Regions from separate parts of the Lentzea sp. NPDC054927 genome, predicted to be linked through region 2. Evidence: riboswitches for the same ligand, from Rfam matches in the RefSeq annotation. Region 2 holds a riboswitch; the other holds the start of a gene.
What was found. A riboswitch is a leader RNA that binds a small molecule or an ion and turns the genes downstream of it on or off. The one in region 2 is predicted to bind cobalamin.
Positions count from the first base shown of each region.

Region 1: linked by a shared signal. The riboswitch ahead of ACWGE0_RS44345 (FecCD family ABC transporter permease) and the one ahead of ACWGE0_RS10805 (LPXTG cell wall anchor domain-containing protein) in region 2 are both predicted to bind cobalamin.

Region 1 is NZ_JBSGXZ010000073.1:10,877-18,212, forward strand. Features, by position in the region: gene ACWGE0_RS44335 (ABC transporter substrate-binding protein) at 1-641, opposite strand, end outside; gene ACWGE0_RS44340 (ABC transporter ATP-binding protein) at 638-1,378, opposite strand; gene ACWGE0_RS44345 (FecCD family ABC transporter permease) at 1,378-2,400, opposite strand; cobalamin riboswitch at 2,449-2,584, opposite strand; gene ACWGE0_RS44350 (hypothetical protein) at 2,605-3,141, shown strand; gene ACWGE0_RS44355 (YciI family protein) at 3,264-3,683, shown strand; gene ACWGE0_RS44360 (3-isopropylmalate dehydrogenase) at 3,846-4,883, opposite strand; gene ACWGE0_RS44365 (S8 family serine peptidase) at 5,182-7,336, opposite strand, start outside.
Region 2 is NZ_JBSGXZ010000005.1:165,343-172,678, reverse strand. Features, by position in the region: gene ACWGE0_RS10815 (hypothetical protein) at 1-604, opposite strand, end outside; gene ACWGE0_RS10810 (hypothetical protein) at 601-1,017, opposite strand; gene ACWGE0_RS10805 (LPXTG cell wall anchor domain-containing protein) at 1,017-2,213, opposite strand; adenosylcobalamin-variant (AdoCbl-variant) riboswitch at 2,261-2,332, opposite strand; gene ACWGE0_RS10800 (DUF6461 domain-containing protein) at 2,423-3,985, shown strand; gene ACWGE0_RS10795 (FAD-dependent monooxygenase) at 3,979-5,067, opposite strand; gene ACWGE0_RS10790 (terpene synthase family protein) at 5,168-7,336, opposite strand, start outside.

The DNA of each region.
Region 1 (7,336 bases), on a different contig from region 2:
TGGTCCTGGCCGCTGTCGTAGAGGAACACCTTGGGCCGCGGCTTGCCGGCCATCAGGCGTCCGGCGTTCTCGATCTGCTGCTGGTAGCCCTTGACGAGTTCTTCGGCCTTGGCCTCGACGCGGAAGATCTTCCCGAGGTTGCGCAGGTCCGTGTACAGCGCGTCGAGAGCGGGCATGATGCCGCGTTGCTTGCCGATGCCGTTGCGGCACGCCTCGGTGAGTTGGTAGGTGCCGATGCCGAGTTGCTTCAAGGCGTCCGGGGTGAAGCCGGTGCTCTCGCTGAAGCCGTAGTTCCAGCCGGCGAACACCAGGTCGGCGTTGGCGCCCTGCACGACCTCCTTGGAGATCTTGTCGGACAGGTGCTTCGCGGTGTCGAAGTCGGACTTCCACGGGGAGGTGCGCAGGTCCACGGTGTCGCGGCCGTTCACGACGTAGCCGGCCATGCGGTCCTTGAGGCCCAGCGCGAACATCAGTTCGGTGATGCCCGTGTCGTTGGTGACCACTTTGGACGGCACCTTGTCGAACGTCACCTGCTGGCCGCAGTTCGTGATGGTCACCGGATCGGACGCGGAGGTGTCCTGTGCGAGGGTGGCGCCGCAGCCGGACAGCAGGAGCGCGGCGGCGCAAAGGACGGTTCTCAAGGGGTGACCTCCTGGTCGAACAGGAGCTGGGGAACTCCCGTGGTGGGGTGCCGGACGACGTGTGCGGTGACGTGGAAGACCTTGGCGATCAGTTCGGGCACCAGGACCTCCTCCGGTGTGCCGGACGCGACCAGGCGGCCTTCGTCGAGCACGTACAACCTGTCGCAGTAGGACGCGGCGAGGTTCAGGTCGTGCAGGACGGTCAGGACGGTGATGCCCAGACCTCGGGTGAGCGTCAGCACGTCCAGCTGGTGGCGGATGTCGAGGTGGTTGGTCGGCTCGTCCAGCACGAGCACGCGCGGTTCCTGGGCGATCGCCCGCGCGATGAGCACGCGCTGCCGTTCGCCGCCGGAGAGGCTGAGGTAGCTGCGCTCGGCCAGGTGGGTGACGTCCACTGTGGCCAGTGCGGTGGCGACCACCCGCAGATCCCGGGTGGGGTCGCGGTCGTGCGGCAGCCTGCCCATCTCCACGACCTCGGTGACGGTGAAGTCGAACTCGACCTGCGACTCCTGGGTGAGGGCGGAGAGGTCGCGGGCGATGTTGTGTCGCTTGTGGACGTTCTGGCCGTCGAGCAGGACCGTGCCGGCGTCCGGTTTCAACGAGCGGTACACGCAGCGCAGGGTGGTCGACTTGCCGCTGCCGTTCGGGCCGACGATGCCGACGACCTCGTTCGCGGCGTGCAGCGTGATGTCCTCGACGATGTTCCGGACGGTGACGCCGGCGAGCTCGACGCGCATCAGCGGCCTCCGAACACGTACGCCTTGCGGCGCATCAGGAGAATGAAGCACGGCACGCCCAGCGCGGCCGTGATGACGCCGAGCGGCAGCTCTTCCGGTGCCGCGAGCATCCGTGCGGCCACGTCGACCCAGACCAGGAACGAGGCTCCGGCGAGTGGGGCCAGGGCCAGCACCTTGCGGTGGTCGGCGCCCACGACCATGCGGGTGAGGTGCGGCAGCATCAGGCCGACGAACCCCACCGCCCCGCTGACCGCCACCAGCACGCCGGTGATGGCAGCGGTGACGATGAACAGGTGCGTGCGGAACCGGTTGACCTCGACGCCGAGCGTGGTCGCGGTCTCGTCGCCCATCGCCAGGGCGTTCAGCGGCCGCGCCTTGGCCAGCAGGTAGACGATTCCGAGCACGGTCACCGCGGTGGCGATCGGCAACGACTGCCAGGTCGCGCCGCCGAGACTGCCGAGCAACCAGAACATGGCCGCCCGCGCCGCTTCACCGTGCGGCGCCTGGAACACCAGCAGCATCGCCACGGCGGAGAACCCGTACGCCAGCGCGGTTCCGGTCAGCACGAGCCGCAACGGTGTGAGCCCTCGGCTCGTGCGCGCGGTGATGTACACCAGCGCGGTGGCGCCGAGACCCGTCAGGAAGGCGCCGGTCGACAGGGCGTAGACACCGAGGCCGGACAACACTCCGAGCGTCGCCACCGCCGTCGCGCCGACGCTCGCACCCGATGAGATGCCGAGCACATAAGGGTCCGCCAGCGCGTTGCGGACCATCGCCTGGATGGCGACGCCGACCGTGCTGAGGCCGGCACCGACCACCGCGGCGAGCAGGACGCGGGGAAGCCGGATGTCCCAGACGATGTGGTACTGCCCGGAGAGGTCGGCGGGGATGGTGCCGCCGGTGAGCGCCGCCCACAGCAGTTCGAGGGTCACGCCGAACGGGACGGAGACGGGGCCGAGGGCCACGCCCGCGACGATGCTGACGGCGAGCACGCCGACGAGCACGCTGATCTTGCCGAGCACGGTGTTGATCGCTGGGTCCCTTCCCGCAGTCCACGGCAGGAGTCGGAGGTTCTCTGCACGCCGTGTGCGGGTATTCGGGCTCGTCCCTGACTCAGGGACCTACCGTTGCGGGTCAGCGCCGGATTTCGACCGGACTTCCCCCGTGCACGACCTCCGCACTGTAACTCACGGCCGTCTGCACAAATCCGCGGTGAGATGCGTCTGGTGGGCATGGACCTCGGAGAGCGAAGACGGCTGCGGCGCGAGCAGCTGCGGGCCGAGCACGGCACCACCAAGGTGATCCACAGGGACGATCCCCGCGTTGCCGTGCTCGTGGTCACCCTGGTGATCGCGGGCTCCATGATCGGTGGTTTTGCCCACATGCCGATCGGCACCGCGCTGAACGACCTCTACTGCACGCCTGCGTCCTGCGCGGCGCTGCCGCAGGTGCTGACCGGCTGGGCGATCGCGGTGGCGCCGCTGCCGGTGTACCTCTGGAGCCGCACCGCGGCACTCCACCTGGGGGTGTTCCTGGTCGGCTTCATGGGCACGCTGTTCATCACGTCCAACCAGGACATCCCGGTCGACGTCAACCCGATCACCGGCCTCTGGGCACTGCCGCTGAGCTACTTCCTGGTGGGCATGCTGTTCGTGCCGTTCACCATCGGCATCGCGTGGCTGGTCAGGCCGGCCAGGCGAGTGCTGACAGCGGCCGTCCTGCACTGGTTGCTGCTGCTCGTCCTGATCTTGTGGCTGGCCTGACCCCGCGCCGGAAAAGATCTTCGAAAGTTTTCTGGGGGCTCGTGTCGATCCGCTGCGGAGCCCGTTCGACCTGTGGATGCCAAGGGGCTGAGCGGCCCCGCAGAGACACAGGGAGACACACCGTGAAGTACATGATGATCTGGCGCGCCACCGACGAGGCCTTCGCGAACATGGGCGAGTTCGACTTCGACAAGATGCTGGAGACGGTCGGCCGCTTCAACGAGGAGATGATCCGCGCCGGCGTGCTGCTGTCCGCCGAGGGTCTGGCCGACCCGTCCGAGGGCGTGGTCGTCGACTACTCCACCGAGCCGCCGGTCGTCACGGACGGCCCGTACGGCGAGACCAAGGAGCTGTTCAACGGCTTCTACATCATCAACGTCGCCTCGAAGGAAGAGGCGATCGAGTGGGCCAAGCGAGCCCCGATGACCGGGCCCGGGTTCAAGACCGAGATCCGCAGGGTGCCGACGATCGACGAGTTCCCGCAGGACAACGAGTGGATCAAGAAGGAGCGCGCCTGGCGTGAGGCCAACGGCCAGCTCTGATCAGCGCGGGAGACGCCGAAGCCCCGGCCGGGACATTCCGGCCGGGGCTTCAAAACACCGGCGTGAACTGCACGTGGCCCGACGAGCGGCCGCACCGCCTTGGAAACGACCCGGCCCCAGCACCAAAGGGTGCCGGGGCCGGAGAAGCCTTGCAGAGAAAACTCAGCCAGTGCGCACGTTCGACGACACGAGTGCCGCGAGACGATCGCCGATGGCGTAGGTGGCCCCAGGCGACTGGTGGTCCCTGGTCGCGAGATCAAAGGCCACGGAGGCCTCGATCCGGCGCGCCGACTCGTGCTCGCCCAGGTGGTCGAGCAGCAGCGCCACCGACAGCACCGCGGCGGTCGGGTCCGCGATGCCCTGGCCCGCGATGTCCGGTGCCGAGCCGTGCACGGGCTCGAACATCGACGGGTTGCGCCGCGTCACGTCCATGTTTCCCGACGCGGCCAGGCCGATGCCACCCGTGACGGCGGCGGCGAGGTCGGTCAGGATGTCGCCGAACAGGTTGTCCGTCACGATCACGTCGTAACGGCCGGGGTCGGTGACCAGGTGGATCGTCGCCGCGTCGACGTGCTGGTAGGCCACGGTGACGTCCGGGTGCTGCAACGAGACCTCCTCCACCACGCGCGACCACAACGAGCCGGCGTGCGTGAGGACGTTCGTCTTGTGCACCAGCGTCAGATGGCGACGCGGACGGTTCGCCGCGCGGGCGAAGGCGTCACGAACAACGCGCTCCACGCCGAACGACGTGTTGATCGAGACCTCGGTCGCGATCTCGTGCGGGGTGTCCTTGCGGAGCAAACCGCCGTTGCCCGCGTACGGGCCCTCGGTGCCCTCGCGGACCACCACCATGTCGATCTCCGGCGGGTCCGCGAGCGGGCTGCGGACGCCGGGGTAGAGACGGGCGGGGCGGAGGTTCACGTGGTGGTCGAGCTCGAACCGGAGACGCAGCAACAGCCCGCGCTCCAGAATTCCGCTCGGCACCGACGGGTCGCCGACCGCGCCGAGCAGGATCGCGTCGTGCTGGCGAAGCTCTCCCAGCACCGACTCGGGCAACAACTCTCCCGTGGCGTGCCAGCGCGCCGCGCCGAGGTCGTAGCGAGTGATCTCGGCCGCCGGAACGACCTCGCCGAGGACCTTCAGGGCCTCAGCGATGACCTCGGGCCCGATCCCGTCTCCTGGGATCACTGCGAGCCGCATCCACACACCTCCCAGGTGTCAGTCCCCAATTAGTGGGACTACTTTCCTTCGCGAAAGGCTACCGGCATCCCGGCCACTCGCCGCATGCCGGACACCCCATCGGGGTGTTCTCTCCCGTACTGCGGGACACCCACACGGCCCATTGCCCACTTTCGAGTGTCACTCGACCGCAGGAACGGGGTCGCGTCAAGGGGTGACCGCGGGCAGTTCCAGCCTGTAACCGGCCCGGTGGGCAACCCGGAAACGGCCGGAGGCCCGGTCCCCTACGAGACCGGGCCTCCGACAACAGACATCGGATCTAGTAGGCGGAACCGCGTCCGCCCGACTTCACCAGGACGACCGACGCGCGGTCGCCGTTGGCGTTGTGGTGGTTGAGCACCAGCAGGCCGTCGGACTTGTCGGCCTTGAGCGAGGCCTCGTTCTTGTTCACCACGAGCGCGGTGCCCGGCTTGGCGACGTACGAGAGCGCCGCGTCGCCGCCACCCTGTGCCCACAGACCCGGCTTGAGCGGGTCGAAGGACAGGTTGCGGTCGATCACGTCGACCAGCTTGTTCGCGTTGCCCGGCGCGGCGTAGTAGCCACCGACGCCCACGACGTACGAGATGCGCGACGTGTCCTTCGTCGGGTCGATGCCCAGTGCCGTCAGCAGCACCGGCAGGACGACGACGTTGGTGTCCGCCGCGTTCGTGTCGACGGCACCGAACTGGCCGTTGACCGCCTGGATGTCGACCTCTTCACGCGTCTTCAGGTCGATCGTGGTCGCGACCAGCAGGTCGGTGTCGTCGATGCGCGTCGCGAACGTCTCGAAGTCCGCGGTGCCGTCACCGTTGGTGTCGATGTCGACGAACGGGATGGTGTTCTTGCCCAGGTTGTACCAGTTGCCCCAGGTCGCGACACCGAACGCGAGCAGCGACTCCTCGGGCTTGCCCTGCGCATTGGCGAGCGGGGCCGTCGAGGCGGCACCGACGTAGCGCAGGTCGCCGCCCTTGGCGGTCTCGTTGAGCGCGCAGTTCTCGGTGACGTTCCTGCGGCAGTCACGCAGCTTCGGCGACTGGGCCTGCAGCTCGAGAACGCTGATCAGCGAGCGGTAGGCCTGCGAGCCCGTGCCCTGGTCGACGCCCTTGCCGGTCAGGTTCAGGATCGCCTGCTTGTCGTTGCCCCGGAACTTGAGGCTGGAGGCGGTCTTGATGTCCGCGACCGGCTTCGGCGCCGAGTAGACCGACAGGCGCAGCGGCACCGTGGCGCCGACGGTCGGCGTGAGGGTCACCCGGCCGGAGGCGTCCGCGATGAACTGGCGCGCCTCACCGAGCTGCGTCGGCACGACGGTCGAGTCGACCGTCTTGCGCAGCGCCTTCGGGTCGTCGATCTTCAGGGTGACCTTGACCTTCGCGATGCCGCGCGGGCTCAGCTTCACCTTGTCCTGCGAGAGCACGTAGCTCACGCCGGGGATCGACGTGGCGGCCGTGTAGCCGACCTGGTACTCGACGGCCTTCGTGGACTTGTTGACGATCTTGATCGTCTTGGTCTTCGAGACCGGCTTGGAGACCTCGACGACGCCGAAGTTCGCGCTGACGTAGCCGGGGTCGTCCTCGACGTAGGCCAGGACCTGGTTGTCGATCGCGGACTTGCCGTCCACGCGGCCGGTGCCGACCCGGTTGGGAGCGAAGGTCTTGCCGTTCTCCTTCACGTCCGCACCGGCGGTGTTCATGATCGAGGCCTTGACCTCTTCCAGCGTCCAGTCCGGGTGCGTCTGGCGCACCAGGGCCGCGATGCCGGCGACGTGCGGGGACGCCATCGACGTACCCGAGATCACCAGACGGTCGTTGCCGGAACCGACGGCGGTCGACGAGATCGTGTCACCGGGCGCCGCGACGTCCGGCTTGATGGACTGGCCACGCGTGCCACGGCTGGTGAACGCGCTCGGAGTGTCCGAAATGGACTGGTCGAACGTCGACACCGTGGTGCGCAGGACGCCGGCCAGGCGAACGGTCAGCGTGCCCGCGTCCAGCAGCGGGCGCACCTGGCTGGTGGCGTCGCCGGTGAACTGGAAGACCGGGATGGTCGCGTTGCCCGCGATGCCCGCGTTGAAGTTGTTCAAAGTGGACGAAAGCACCACGCCCGCGGCACCGGCGGCCTGCGCGTTGTTGGTGCGGCCACCGGAACCACAACGGCGCGTCGCGTCGTTGTCGTCCCACTCGAGCCACACGTACTTGCCCGCGAGGGCCTCGGTGATCGGCTGGCAGCCGTCGAGGTTGCCGGCCTGGGTCAGCTTCACGACCGGCAGGGTCTTGTCGTAGCCCAGGTAGCCGGTGAAGTTCTGGCTGTACTGCCCGGCCTTCGCCTGGCCGTTCGCCTCGGCACCGTCCCGCAGCACGAACGAGTCGCGCGTGGAGGCGACGGTCAGCGCCTCGGGCGTGTTGCCCGGCGAGCCGCCGATGTCGTAGAGGTCGCCG
Region 2 (7,336 bases):
ACGACGACACGGCCGATGAAGGTGTCGAAGAAGGAGCCGCCACCGAAGACGACGTTGCAGCTGCCGAAGAACTGGGCGGTGCAGTGGTAGTTGTTGTCACCGCAGGCGGTTGCTGGGCCGGAGGTTGCCCCACCGGCGGCGGTTGCGGCGCGGGCGGCTGAGGCTGAGGTGCCGGAGCAGCGGGCGGTGCGATGCCGGGCTGTTCTCCCGCACCGAACGCCCAGCCCTCAACGGTTCCACGGGCCGGCACGTAGGTCGCCGCGCCCTGGTTGCTGTACGTCCAGGAACCACCGGCGGGCGCGTGCCAGTACGACCAGTAGGCCGTGGCGGGCGAGGTGTTGACGCACTTGTCCGCGTCCGCGCCGGGCTTTCCGTTGATGCGGCAGACAAAACCCTGCTGCCGGGATGCGTAGGTGTAGCCGAACCCGGCCGCCGTCAGCGCCGCCACCCCCGACGACGGACTACCCGACGCACAACCCTGTTGCACGCCTCCCCCGAGACCGCGATAGTCCACGACGACCGTCACGCCGTCACAGCCCGCCGCGTGCGCCGGCACCGGTACGAACGCGGCTACCAGTGCCAGCGCGACGAAAAGCCTTTTCACGGAGTGGCTGCCGGGGCGACGCCCGCGCCGAACGCCCAGCCCTCGACGGTGCCCGGCTCCGGGTTGTAGCTGCCGGCGCCCGAGGTGCTGTAGGTCCAGGTGCCGCCGGGCGTGGCGTGCCAGTACGACCAGTACGCGCTGGTCGTGGGCGCGGTGCACGGGTTCGGCAGCAGGTTGATCCGGCACACGAAACCGGGCTGACGCGGCACGAACGAGTACGTGAAGCTCGCGTCGGTCAGCGCCTGGAGGCCGGTGGCCGGGTCGGTCGTGGTGCATCCGGTCTGGACGCCGCCGCCCAGCGCGGCGAAGTCCACCACCACCTTCACACCCGCGCAGGGAACGGCGGAGGCGGCGGGAGACGTGACCACGAACGTGCTCGCGAGCAGGGCGAGGACGGCAAGCATGCGGCGCATCAGGCACCAACCTTCCGACGACGTGAAACGACGAGCAGGACGGCACCGGCGAGCACCGCGAAGGAACCGAACAGGGTCAGCGGCACGGCGTTGTCGGGACCCGTGACGGCGAGCGGCGGATCGGCCGGAGCCTTGGGGCCGGCAGGAGCGGGCACGGTGGGCGACGGAGTTGGCGAAGGAGAAGGAATGGTCGTGCAGTCGATCGCCGGCACACCAGCGGAAGCCGACGACGCCGAGACGTCGGCGAGGCTCACCCGAGCCAGGCCGAGCATCGCCTGGGTGGTCGCGCGCACCGCCGGGTACAGCTCGAAACCCGCGCTGTCGTAGGCGACCGCACCGCGTTGCGCCTCCGGTCCGGCACATCCGACCTGCAGCGACTTCAGGTACGCCACGGCCTTGTCCGCCGACTCTGCCCGGCCACCGGCGACCAGTGCGCCGACCGCGAGTCCGGTGCTGTTGGAGTTCGACCCTGCCGTCGCCGACGGGAACCCGCCGTCCGCCTTCTGCTGCGCCACGAGCCAGGCCAACGCCTTCGGTGACGCGGACTTCTCACCCACGGCCAGCAGTGCCTGCAGCACCATCGCCGTTCCGTCCACATCGGACTTGCACGTCGGCTGCCCGAACGCGATCGGGAACCCGCCGTCCGGGCACTGCGTGGAAACCTGGTACGCCAGCCCCTTGTCGAACGGCAGAGCAGCGCGCTTCAGCACGATGATCGCCAACGCCTGCGTGAACGCGTTGGTCTGGTCCCACTCGGGATCGGTCTTGTCGCGGTACCGGCCCGACTCCTCCTGCAGCACCGAAAGCCGCTTCAGCAGGTCGACGCCCGCGAACTTGTGCGGATCGGTGCCGAGCGTCTGCGCCACCAGCGCCAGCTTCACCAGGCCACCGACGTACGACTCGGCCTCACCGTCTCCGACCAGGAACGCCAGCTGCTCGGGCTGAGCCAGCCAGGCAGCGGCCTTGGTGGCGGTGGACTTGCCGACCCCGGCCGCCGCCAGCGCGTACACGCCGTCCGCGGTCAGCCCGGGATCGACGAGATCAGGGCCCTTGAGCAGGTGGTCGCCGCCGATGAACTGGCCGGTCAGCCACGTACCGGCAGAAGGCGCGGCCGCGGTGTCTTCAGTGGCCTGCGCCTGCGGTGTCGCCACGAGCACGGCCGCGATGATCGCGACCAGCACGGATGTCCGTCTCACTACGCCTCCCTGCCCCGCGGTCCTCGACGGGGTTGGTGGAGCTACCGCGCGCCACGGGCAGTCGGACTATCACCGTTGCGGGTCAGTGCCGGAATTTCACCGGCTTCCCCCGCGGCGTGCGGATGCTGTTGTCAACCCAGGATCGTGCGGGAGGGATCAATCCGAGTCAAATGGCTGTGAGCTGGGCCATCCACCGGCACAATCGCGGTGTGGGGGAATTCGAAAACATGATCATGGCCGCGGTACCGTCGATCGAGGCGCTCATCCCGGCCGCTCCAGCCGCCGAACTGGGCAGGTACGAACCGCGCCAGTGGACCGGTCGCCCCGACTACGGCACGCCCGTCCAGCGAGCGCTCGACGACTTCGCGAGGCTGACCGCGGAGCGGTTGCTCGGCGCGCTGGAGCTGGGCGTGGCCGGGCTGACGCTGACGGCGCCGGCGACGGTGGTGGCCGGCCTGCAGCCGCTCCCGGACGGCAGCCTCTTCTCGCTCATCTCGTCCAACGACCAGAGCGCGCTCAAGACACCGGTCTCCATGATCACGGCGGTCCACCGCGGCGCGACCGAACTGGTCACCGAACACGTGCGGTCGATGGCGGGGCTGCTCGACCTCGGTGAGGTGAGCGGAGACGAGGCCTCGATCATCGCCAAGCACGGCGCAGCGCATCTCGCACTGGCCGTGGCGGTGTCGGCGGCGGTGCTGCGGGCGATCGGCACGCCGACCGCGACCGACCCGGTGGGGATCATCGGTGTCGCGATCGGCGTGACCGCGCTGCTGTTGCCGTCGATCCCGAAGCCTCCCGCGTACGAGCAGGCGGTGCTGGAGAAGCGGAGGGCCGAGTACATCGGCTCGTCCTGGCCGACGAACGTTCCGGTGTTCGGCCACGAGTTCGTGTTCGTGGAACAGCCGAGTCTCGACAATGCGGACTTCGGGGCCACCGGACTCGTGGCAGCGATCAGCACCGGGTTCGCGGTGCGCACCGGGATAGAGGAAGGCACGGTGCCGGTGTCCGTCCGGGTGGTGCTCGACGTCCCCGGTGAGGAGGAGATCGGGCACTGGGACGAGGTGGCCGAGACGAGCTTCACGGCCGAGGAGGGTGACGCTCGGCTCGGTCATGGCGGAATGCCGCCGTGGCCGGGCGAGTTCCGCGTCCGGGTGCACGCACGTGGACGGGACGGGGACGACGAGGAACGCTACGAGCTGTTGATCTGGCCGGAGCCCCACTCAGAACCGTTGGTGCGCAAGAAGACGGATCGCGTCGGCCATCTCCTGCGCGGTGAACCCGCCCCCGAGGTCAGGATCCCGCCGGAGGCCGGGCTGCGGTGGCTGCCCGCGCTGCTCGGTGAGGCAGCGACCGTCACCGTCGTCAACGGTCTCGACGTCGACGACGTGGTCGACGACTTCGAAGAGGACTCCATCGCCGTGGAGATCGACGGCGGAACCGTGGTGGTGGAGTGCAACAACTACGTCGGCTCCCAACGAGAAGTGCTGGAACGCTTGTCCCGCAACGGAAAGGCGGCCAGCCTCTTCTGGAACGTCAACGCCGTCAGGCGGCTGTCGTTCGCCCGCGACGGGCAGCTGATCTCGTCCGAGGAACCGTGGGAGGAAGCCGACTTCGGCGACGACCCGGAGGTCGCCGCCGCACTCGACGGACTCGACTTCGACGACTGGCGGCACACCAACGCGAAGGGGATCACGGCGGTCACCCGCTTCACCGGCAGGGTGCTTCCGGAGGACGATCTCACCGCCGCGATCCAGGACATGTATCAGTAGCTGGGAAGACTGAGGCTGTTCACCACCTCGGCGAAGTCGTCGCCCGGTGCGCCGCCCCGCTCCTGGTTGCGCAGCGCCATGTCCTGGTTGGCCGTCACGTACGGCCGCAGGATCTCCTCGTAGCGCTGGAAAGCCGTGGAAGGATCGTCGCGGAGTTCGCCGGCGAGCACGTAAGCGCCCACCAACGCCATGCTGGTGCCCTGACCGGACAACGGCGAACCGCAGTAGCCGGCGTCACCCAGCAGCACGACGTTGCCGCGCGACCAGGAGTCCATCCGGATCTGGCTCATCGAGTCGAAGTGGAAGTCTGGCGCCTCCCACATGTGCTTCAGCGCGGTCGGCCACGCCCAGCCGGCGTCGGCGAACTTCTCGGCGAGCAACGCCCGTTGTGCGTCGACGTCGCGGTAGTCGAACGAGACCTCGCCGTTGAAACCCATGTAGACACGGCATTCCGCGTTCGAGCGGGCGCTCATGATGCCGCCGCCTACGACGTCGCCCTGCTGGAAGGTCTGCCAGTGGTCGAGGTTCAGGAAGTTCGGCGCGGTGAAGACGGCCAGGTTCATGCCGAGGTGGCTGATGAACTCCGATTCCGGGCCGAACGCGAGCCGGCGGACGTTGGAGTGCAGGCCGTCGGCGCCGACGATGACGTCGAAGTCGCGGGGCGCGGCCTTCTCGAACGTGACGCGGGTGCCGTCGATCGAGGTGATCGTGTCGTCGAACAGGTACTCCACGCCGTCGACCGCGTCGAACAGCATGTTCGCGAGGTCGTCGCGCAGGAGCTCGACGTCGGGGCTCTCCAGGTCGCCGCCGCTGAGGGTGTGCGTGGTGGAGCGGAACAGCTCGTTGCCCTCGGCGTCGACCATGTTCATGCCGCGCATGTTGGTGTCGAACGACTTCAGTTGGTCGCCGAGCCCCATCCGCTCGATGACCTCCAGCGCCGGGCCGCGCACGTCGATCGCCTGGCCGCCGGGCCGCAGACCGCGCGCCCGCTCCACCACGGTGACGGTGAAGCCGTAGCGGCGCAGCCAGTACGCGAGCGCGGGTCCGCCGATGCTGGCGCCGGAGATCAGGACGTTCTTCATGGTGTTGCCCCCTGTGAGTCGGTGTTGCCCACAAGGTGCCGACCGGCGCTGACCGTCCACTGACCAAACGTGGCCGGCGACGGTCAGCCGCGGTCAGGGGTCAGGTCCGGGCGGTGATCCTGGCCGCCGAGGTGCCGAGTCCCGACGGGCCCTGGTGGAACGCTCCGGCCAGCAGGTGGGCGTTCACCGGCGTCTTCAGCTCCTCCTCGCCGTAGCGCGAGGTTTCCTTGTGCCAGTTGACGATCCCGACGATCCAGTCCTTCAGCTCGTCCGCGTACCGGGCCAGCGACGCACGCGTGGCGTCGTCGAGCGACAGGTCGTCGCAGAGCTTCGGCAGGTCGGTGTCGGCGGACCTGACGAACTGCGCGAGCCGGGCGTCCATGAGCTTGTAGGTGATCTCGAACGCCCGGGACTGGGACACCCCGAGGAAGCTCTCGATCACCCGCACCATGTTGTGCACCTCGCCCTCGTACTGGATTTCCTTCAGGTACGAGGTGACGTCGTTGAGCATGCAGCAGTAATCCATGGCCGACCGTTCCATGGTCTGCACGACCCGCGTTCCCCAGATCTCCTGCGGCACCGTCGTCGAATGCGAAAAGCGGCTCAGCGAGGTCGTCAGCTCGGAACCGAACGTGGATCGGCGCATTTCCAGGTAGTCAACGGGGTCGGGAACGCGGTTCTGCTGGATGTTCACGACTTCCCACACCCACGCGTCGAGCATCGCGTCGAGGGTCTCCCGGAACGTCTTCCGGAAATGTGCCGGCATCGGTGTCGCGGTCTTGAGCCACAGGTCCGCGAGCGCGCGCTCGGTGGCGTTCGCCGGGACGAGCTGCGGGACGAGGTCGAGCGGCAGGCACTGCTTGAGCCGGATGGTCTGCGCCTTCAGCCCCACGAGGTCCCTCAGGCGTCCGAACACCCACGGGTAGACGTCGTCGGCGTAGGTGCCCCAGGTCAGCCAGGCCCCCGACAGGAACAGCTCGGACGGCGTCGCGTCCGGGTCCAGTCCGGCCGAGCACAGCGGCAGGTCGAAGCCGCGGTGCTTGGCCTCGTCCCAGATGCCCTCGCTGTGCAGGCCCATCTCCCGGCCCCAGCTGATGACCTCCTCGCGCGCCTGGTCGAGGTGCGGGGAGAGGGTCAGCGGGAACGGGAAGTGGAACGGCACCTCGTACGGTTCGACGACCTTGGGCGTGTTGGAGAACTGCTTCAGCCGTTGCGGCATGGTCTTGACGTACGAACCGAGGATGTTCGCCGCGGACATGCCGAGCGGGGTGTCCGCCTGAACGAGGCCCTTGTTCATGTACCGCGACGACCGCAGGTGCCACTCGTGGCCGCCCGCCTGCCAGTCCTGCAGGCCCTTCGCGTAGCCCAGGACGGCCGCGCGGCCGATGGGGTCGATGGCGTGTTCGTCGAGCAGGATCGGGACCTCGGTGACGGCCGTGTGCTCGAACTGGTGCAGCCGGGACGTCAGCAGGTCGTTGACGGCCTCGGCGGCGTCCTGGGTGGGGAGGTCGAGGAACTTCTCGAACACCAGCACGCTGTTCGACAGCTCGCCCTCGTCGAGCACCTCGCGCTCGTAGGAGAACAGGTCGTTGCGCAGGTGCACGGCGTCGCTGAACGTGTCCCTGAGGACTCCGATGGGCCGGGACAGGGCGATCTGCGCGGGCACCTCGAGGCCGACCGCGTGCTCGACCAGGTTCGCGCTCCACGGCGCGCCACCGACCTTGCGGCGCATCTCGATGTACTCGATGGGGTTGGAGAGCCGCTTCGCACTGATGTTGTGCAGCTCCCACATCGACTCGTCGAGCAGGTGCTTGGTGTTGTAGGCGAACCGCTCGCGCCAGTCGGCCGAGTGAGACGGGACCGTGCGGCGCCAGAGGTCCGCGAGGCCCTTCTCGACCGGGTTCGTGGGCTCCTCGGTGATGACACCGCTGACCGGCATGAACAGCGGCAGCCGGTCCAGGTACGCCTGGGCGCCCTTGATGTCCGGGTTGCGCTTGTAGAGCTCGACGAAGTGGTCGTCGAAGTAGAAGACCCACACGTACCAGTCGGTGATGAGGTCGAGCGTCTCACCGTCGCAGTCGGGGTGGGTGTACGCGCAGAGCAGCGCGTAGTCGTGCGACTCGAGATCGTCGTCGGTCCAGATCACCGTGCCGTGCTGCGGTACGTCGATCATGTCCATCTCGTGCGCCCAGGCGCGCGTGTGGACGCGGGCGCGTTCGAGGTTCGGGTTCAGCCGGGCCGGGTAGGGCGTGTAGAACTCCGGCAGCTG